One region of the Ilyobacter polytropus DSM 2926 genome, then DNA from elsewhere that is predicted to be linked to it. Evidence: riboswitches for the same ligand, from Rfam matches in the RefSeq annotation. Region 1 holds a riboswitch; the other holds the start of a gene.
What was found. Region 1 has a riboswitch for cobalamin ahead of ILYOP_RS12090 (cobyrinic acid a,c-diamide synthase CobB). Riboswitches for the same ligand answer to the same signal wherever they lie in the genome.
Positions count from the first base shown of each region.

Region 2: linked by a shared signal. The riboswitch ahead of ILYOP_RS13385 (sirohydrochlorin cobaltochelatase) and the one ahead of ILYOP_RS12090 (cobyrinic acid a,c-diamide synthase CobB) in region 1 are both predicted to bind cobalamin.

Region 1 covers NC_014633.1:464,393-468,319, forward strand. The annotation lists gene ILYOP_RS12080 (MIP/aquaporin family protein) at 1-236, shown strand, start outside; gene ILYOP_RS12085 (manganese efflux pump MntP) at 403-951, shown strand; cobalamin riboswitch at 1,334-1,520, shown strand; gene ILYOP_RS12090 (cobyrinic acid a,c-diamide synthase CobB) at 1,638-2,969, shown strand; gene ILYOP_RS12095 (precorrin-8X methylmutase) at 2,969-3,616, shown strand; gene cbiD (cobalt-precorrin-5B (C(1))-methyltransferase CbiD) at 3,634-3,927, shown strand, end outside.
Region 2 covers NC_014633.1:757,348-761,274, reverse strand. The annotation lists gene ILYOP_RS13390 (ABC transporter ATP-binding protein) at 1-907, opposite strand, end outside; cobalamin riboswitch at 1,121-1,300, shown strand; gene ILYOP_RS13385 (sirohydrochlorin cobaltochelatase) at 1,424-2,344, shown strand; gene ILYOP_RS13380 (sirohydrochlorin cobaltochelatase) at 2,581-3,438, shown strand; gene ILYOP_RS13375 (FecCD family ABC transporter permease) at 3,527-3,927, shown strand, end outside.

The DNA of each region.
Region 1 (3,927 bases):
CACTTACCGGGTTTGCTATGAATCCAGCAAGAGACTTTGGTCCAAAGTTATTTCTTTTTGTTTCAGGGTGGGGAAATGTAGCATTAACCGGTGGACTCTCAAATCCTTATTTCTGGGTTCCTATTTTAGGCCCTATATGCGGAGCCTTGGGTGGTACTGTCATTTATGACAAAATGATAGGAGCTAACATCCCCGTTGAAGAAGAGGAAGAGGTAAATGAGTTGGCGGTGGATTAAAAAATAAAGGTTATATTAAACAGTATTCATAAAAATATTTTTAAACCTCTTGGTTAAGGTGGGATGCTACTCTTACTGAGAGGTTTTTTTCTAGAAAAATAGCTTAATTTGAAGATTGAAGTTTTTTAGATCAAGAAAATATATTTTTTTAAAGGAGGAAGGTCTTATGAAATTAATTTATTTACCCTTTATATTTATAAGCCTTACTCTAGATGTTTTTACAGCTTCGTTAACAAAGGGATTTACCATTGAAAAATTAAAGTTTACAGATATTTTTAAAACCATTACTGTATTTGGAGTATTTCAGGTTTTGATGTTTTTTATAGGGTTTAAAAGCAGAGTTTTATTTTTAGGAAAGACCAGTGCTTTTATTCACTTTTCTCTGTTTTTCATTCTTGTATTTTTAGGAGGGAAAATGGTTTTTGAATCTTACAAAGAGTATAAGAACAAAAAAACATTAGAAACCAAGTCTGAGTTTAATCTTATTTTGCTCAGTCTTGCAACGAGTATAGATGCCTTGGTAATAGGAGCCTCTGTATCTTTGAAACTTAGTGTTGAAATCTTTGTTATTACCGCTATGATAGGCGTATTTACTTCTATGGCTTCTCTACTAGGGATTTATTTGGGATATAAAACGACTTATTTTGCAAACTATCCAATGAATTTTGCTGGCGGATTTATACTTATATTTATAGGGGTGAAGAGTTTATTCTGATTTAAATAGTTATTTTAAAGTTTAGATTGTAAAAAAAAGCAGACCAAGCTTTAAAGCTTGGTCTGCTTTTTAAATGAGGGAGAAAATTATGAAGGTGAGAATTGTCGAATACAAATTCTCGATTTGCCACTTCATAAATTTAGTCGTCTAAGATCTATAAAAAGTTTAAATTTTTTTTTAAATTTTAAAAACCTCACTACCAACTACAAAGTCCGATAATTTATAAGTATTATATTTTTTTTAAAATAACAAAAACAATAAAATATAATAATAGAGATATAAAAAATAAATATTGATACACTGATTTTTTTATGTAAAACTGATTAAAATATTAAATAGTTGTTGAAAAATACTACAAAAAGATTTATAATGAACAGGTAATATTATATAAAACGATTAAGGTTTTGGAACAATTCCAAATTAAAAGGGAAGAAGAGTGAAAATCTCTCGCGGTCCCGCCACTGTAAAGCTGACTAAGGTATGTTTGCCACTGGAAAATATTTTCTGGGAAGGGTGTACCTTATAGGATGAAGCTGAGCCAGGAGACCTGCCTTGATCTTAGAGATGTACTAGCCTGCGAGGACAGGGAGGCATAGCTTGATTTGAGGCAGAAAAACATTCTGATCAGACTGAGATATTCCTGACCTTCCTTGCACAAGGAAGGTTTTTTTATTGGAGGATATTCTATGAAGAGATTACTGATAGCAGGAACAAATTCAGGAGTTGGAAAAACTACCATAAGTACGGCTATAATGGCTGCTTTAGATAAAGTTACTCCTTTTAAGGTGGGACCGGATTATATTGATCCAAGATTCCATGAATTTGTAACAGAAAACCCATCTTACAATCTGGATATATTTATATGTGGAGAAGAAGCAGTAAAAAAAATATTTATAGATGGAAGCAGCCGAGGGAATATATCAATAATAGAAGGTGTAATGGGACTCTATGATGGTAAAAACCATGATCTAGACAACGGAAGCAGTGCACATATGGCGAGACTTTTAAAAACCCCGGTTATGCTGGTAGTAGACGCTAAGGGTGCATCTACAAGTGTAGCGGCAAAGGTATTAGGCTATAAACTTTTGGATTCTAGGGTAAAAATAGGAGGAGTCATATTAAACAATGTGTCTAGTGAGAAACTGTACGATTTATTGAAAGAAGGGATCGAAAGACACACAGGAATAAAATGTTTTGGTTACTTTCCTCCGAACCCTGAGATAGAACTAGGAAGCCGTCACCTGGGTCTCAGACAGGCAGAGGAGATAGAAGGACTCAAGAAAAAACTTGAGGTTTTGAAAGAGATGGCAGAAAAGTACTTAGATTTAGAGGGGATTCTAGAGGCATCAGAAACTGATGAGGTTATAGAGAGTAGTTATGAATCAGAAAAAATCAAAGATATGTTTAAAGGACTCAAGGTTGCAATAGCCAGAGACACAGCATTTTCTTTTTATTATAGATCAAACATAGAGCTTATGGAGTATGCAGGGATGGAAATAACTGGTTTTAGTCCCCTTAATAACGAAAAGATTCCAGAAAACAGTGACTTTATTTATCTAGGGGGAGGATATCCTGAAAATTTCGGAGAAATTCTTGAAAATAACAAGATAACACAGGACTCCATAAGAAACGCCTATGAAAATAATATTCCAATTTACGGGGAATGCGGTGGATTTATGTACCTTGGTAAGGGAATTAAGGACAAAGAAGGTGTCTATCACAAAATGTGTGGACTAATAGATGTAGATGTAGAGATGAAAAACCGACTTAATATAAAAAGGTTTGGATACATAAATTTTGAGACTACTGACGGACTCAAGGGCAGAGCCCATGAATTTCACTATTCAGACATATCAAGAGTTGGAGATGAAAAATGTTACTTTGATATTTCCAAGGAAAACGGAAGAAAGTGGCAGTGTGGCTTTACAAAAAGAAACCTTTTGGCAGGATATCCTCATGTGCATTTCTGGGGAAATATAGAATTTTTTAAAAAACTTTTTGAAAAAGGGAGAAGATAATGAAATACATAAAAGTACCTATGGATATCGAAAAGAGAAGTTTTGAGATAATAACAGAAGAGTTAGGTGAGAAAAACAAGCTTTTTACAGAGCAACAAGCTCCTGTTATAAAAAGACTTGTTCACACTACAGCTGACTTTGAATATGCTGATATAACTGAATTTTCAGAAGGTGTAATAGAAAAGGCTATGGAAGCAATTAAAGGCGGATCTAGAATATATTGCGATACCAGTATGATAGTGAACGGATTATCTAAAAAAAATCTTGAGAGATTTGGATGTGTACCTTACTCTATGGTTTCAGACCCTGAGGTGGCAAAAATAGCAAAAGAAAGAGGAGTAACTAGATCAATGGTGGGGATGGAAAAGGCCGCTAAAGATCCAGAAACGAAGATATATCTAATAGGAAATGCTCCTACAGCACTTTTTACTTTAAAAGAACTTGTAGAAAAAGGAGAGGTAGAAAAACCTGCCTTAGTTATCGGTGTTCCTGTTGGTTTTGTGGGAGCTGCTGAATCTAAAGAGGCCTTAAAAGAGATGAAAGATATACCATATATAATTACAAAGGGAAGAAAGGGCGGAAGTACCGTTGCAGTGGCAGCACTTCACGGGATACTTTACCAGATGTACGACAGAAAGGATTTCTAATGGAAAATTTTGTTCATATGGATAAATTTACTTATCAGGACGGGAAAAAACTCCGTTATGGTTACACCACAGGAAGTACTGCAACTGCCGCGGCTAAGGGAGCTGTAGAGGCTCTTTTTGCAGGAGAGTTTAAGGAATCTGTAAAAATAGATACACCCTTTGGCTGGGAACTTGATTTGCAGATAACAGAGGCAGAACTTGATAGAGACAGGGCAGTATGTGCTGTACGAAAGGATGCGGGAGATGACCCTGATGTAACACATGGAATTTTGATATTTGTGTCGGCAGAAAAAGTTGATGACCTGAGTATA
Region 2 (3,927 bases), 290 kb from region 1:
TACCTTTTTGAAAACTCTGCATAAGAAGCATCATTCTTCTTATAGGCTCCATAAATTTTGATACATATAAAAGAAAACCTATGACTATACCAGCTGTGATTTCCCCTTTTAAGATAAATATCCCACCGAAAAATAATGTAGTAAGCTGAATAATGTTCATAATAAAACTGAGACCTGAAAAATATTCTGCAGAGAGTTTGAAATTCTCCCTCTTAGCCTCTCTGAATTCAGTATTTTTTTTCTGGAATTTTTCATTTTCAAATTTCTCATTTGTAAAAGCCTGTACAACCCTTATCCCAGAGATGGAATCTTCAACCTGAGAGTTTATGGCAGATATTTTTTTTCTGGATTTTCCAAAAGATTTTTTCATCAAGTTCTTCTTGGCTGCTGCAAACCAAATAAGTAAAGGCACCAAAGAGAATATAATAAGCGTGAGTTTTTTATTCATTGTAAACATAATGATAAATGTCCCTGTAAACTTAAGTATTGCCAAAAAGAAATCCTCGGGACCGATATGAGCAAATTCAGATATATAACTTAGATCATTTACTATCCTAGACATGATAGCCCCGGTTTTTGTATTGTCAAAAAATGTAAAGGAAAGCTTCTGAACATGGGCAAATAAGTCTCTTCTCATATCGTACTCGATAAGGATACCTAGCATCTTACCCCAGTAATATACAACATAACTAGCCAGATACCTGAGAATATAAAGTGCCACAAGAACAGCTCCGAATATATAAAGTAGTTTCAGATCTCCTCTTGGGATAACATCATCTAGGGTCCTTTGTACCAGTAATGGAAATAAAAGGTCAAGACCTGCCATGGCAAAGGCACAAATAAAGTCCAGTATTACTAATTTAAAATGAGGTTTATAATATCTTGCAAAACAAAGTAGATCCTTCATATCAACTACACCGCCTGTTTATTTTTTGAAATTATAACGCAAAAATTTATCTTCTGTAAGTTTATCTTATAAATGAGCAAGTATTGAAATTATCAATAATATATTTTTTGTACAAACTATTTTAGCATATATTAAGAATAAATATGAAAATAATAATTGGAATTTTAAATTATTATTGACTTTTAAGGTTTATAATAGTATATTTTTTACTGAAAGTGAATACATTTTTAAGGTTTTCCAACTTTGGAATTAAAAGGGAAGAGGAGTGAAAGACTCCCGCGGTCCCGCCACTGTAATGCAGACGAAGGCAAATTACCCACTGGATTAAAATCTGGGAAGGGTGCTAGTAGGATGAAGCTGAGCCAGGAGACCTGCCTTAAAAATAATATTGTCAATATCACTTGCGGGGACGAGAGATGTAGAGGCTTTTTTTAGGCTTTTAAAATTTCTCTCCTGAGATTACTCAGGATTTTTTTATTTCCTGAAAACCATTATAAAAATCTTAAGGAGGAAAAAATGAAGAAGTTTAGTATTTTGGCAGGAGCATTATTATTGGCAGGGACTCTTTTTGCATCAGAAGGATATGAAAAGAAGCCTATGTTTGAAACTATGAGGGCAGCGGACAAAGGGGCAGTTGTAATGGTTCACTTTGGAAGCAGTTATCCTGAAACAAGAAAATTAACAATCGAAGCGATTAACGAAAAGGCAGAAGAAGAATTTAAAGATTTAGAGGTGAGAGATGCCTTTACTTCTAGAATCATAATGAAAATACTCAAAAGAAGAGGAATAGATAAAGATAACCCTAAAGAGGTTTTAGAAACCTTAAAGGCTGAGGGATATACACATGTGTTAGTTCAGGCGACTCATGTAATCGACGGTGTAGAGGCTGAAAATCTAAAAAAAGAGATAGAAGAATTTGAGGACGATTTCAAAGAGATAAGATTGGGAACATCACTTCTTACAACTCCAGAGGACTATAAGGAAGTGGCTCATATTTTAGGAGATAAAATCGGTAAACTGAAAAGAAAAGAAGCTGCAGTATTTGTAGGACACGGGACTCACGACCCTGGAACTGCTGCCTATCCTATGATGGACTATGTCTTCAAATCTGAAGGATATAAAAATTTTTATGTAGGGACTATAGAGGGTTATCCTATATTTGACAATGTTGTTTCTAGACTAAAACAAGCGAAGATAAAAAAAGTAAAGCTTATGCCATTTATGTTTGTAGCAGGAGATCATGCCAATAATGATATCGCTGTAGACTGGAAAGAAATGCTAGAGGAAAAAGGATTTAAGGTGGAAGTTATCTTAGAAGGGCTAGGACAGCAAGCTGAAATACAGGATATCTATATGGAGCACGCTAAGTTTGCAGCCGAACATGAAGCAGAAGATATGGCTAAAAAGAAAAAAGAATACGCTGAAGGTAAAGAATAATGATTTTATGCAGGCAGAAAATCTGCCTGCATTTTTTGTTCGTTTAAGGAGATCTTAAAAAAATAATGAAAAGCCTTATTTCTGCAAAGTTTTTTTCATTTCGAGTAGGGTCAATATAAACTATTTGATATTTTTGAAATAATAGCCGATAATTAATTGAAGAGTCTTTGTTGATATTATATTGGTTTTACACCTTAAGATTTTCATAAAAGAATAAAAAAGGAGGTAGAGGTTGGATGGCAAATAAAAATTACTCGGATAATAATTTAAATATTTGTGAAAATGTGAAAAAGGGTATTCTGATGGTTCACTTTGGTACAGTAAAAGCAGAAGTCAGAAAAAATACTTTGGGTTTACTAAATAAAAACATAGCTGAAAAGTTTCAGGAATTTCAGATAAGAGAGGCCTATACTTCCAGAATGATAATAAAAAGAATATATACAAAATATGAAGTTAGAAAAAGTACTCCAAAAGAAGCCCTTAGGATGATGGCACAAGATGGGTTTACCCATGTTATAGTTCAGGCTAGCCATGTGATAAACGGTCTAGAGGGAGAGTATCTAAAGGATGAGATAAAATATTTTAAAGATGAATTTCAGGAAATAAGAATGGGAGACCCACTTCTGACTCTGCCAGAGGATTATATTCAGATAGCCGATATTTTTAAGAAGAAGTTTGAAAATACAGGGGGAGCAGTTGTTTTGGCAGGTCACGGAACAAGACATCACTCTAACTCTGCCTATGGTATGCTTCAGACAGTTTTTAATATAAGAGAGATGGAGGAGTTCTATATAAGTACTGTAGAAGGATATCCTGCCTTAGACGATCTGATAACTCAGCTGAAAAAAGACAGGGTGAAAAAGGTGACCCTTGTTCCTTTTATGATAGTTGCAGGAAATCATGTCAAAGAGGACATAGACGGAGAATGGCGGGAGACTCTCGAAAAAGAAGGATTTTCTGTGGAAGTTATCATGAGGGGAATGGGAGAGATGCCTGAGATACATGAGATATTTGCGGGACATATCAAAAGATCTATAAATTCTAAAGAAAAAGATCTGAAAAATAAAAAAGATACGATACTTAAAAGCATATAAAATTATAAACTTGGCTGGGGATATTACTGTAAATAGCCATAGTGTTGTGATATAATATGCAAAAGCTCTATAGGAAGTGATGTTTGAAATGGAAAAAAGAAGGTTTAGAATATGGCTTATCTCTGGGATAGCTATATTCTCCGTAGCTCTTTTAGTATATGCCGGGATGGGATATATCAAAATCCCTGTAAAAGATGTTTTTGAAATATTATTTAATCTAAATCCTGAAAAAGTTGGGATGACTGAATGGGTTATAGTAAGAGAGGTCAGGCTCCCACGGATAGTAGTATCTATGATAGCAGGAGCAGCTCTAAGTCTCAGTGGTCTTGTATTTCAGGGAGTACTCTTAAATCCACTGGCAGACCCCTATACTCTGGGAATATCAGCAGGAGCATCCTTCGGAGCAGCCCTCGCCATAATATTGAAACTAAGTTTTCTAGGTGGCTTTACAGTTCAGCTAATGGCCTTTGTTTTTGCAATAATCAGCCT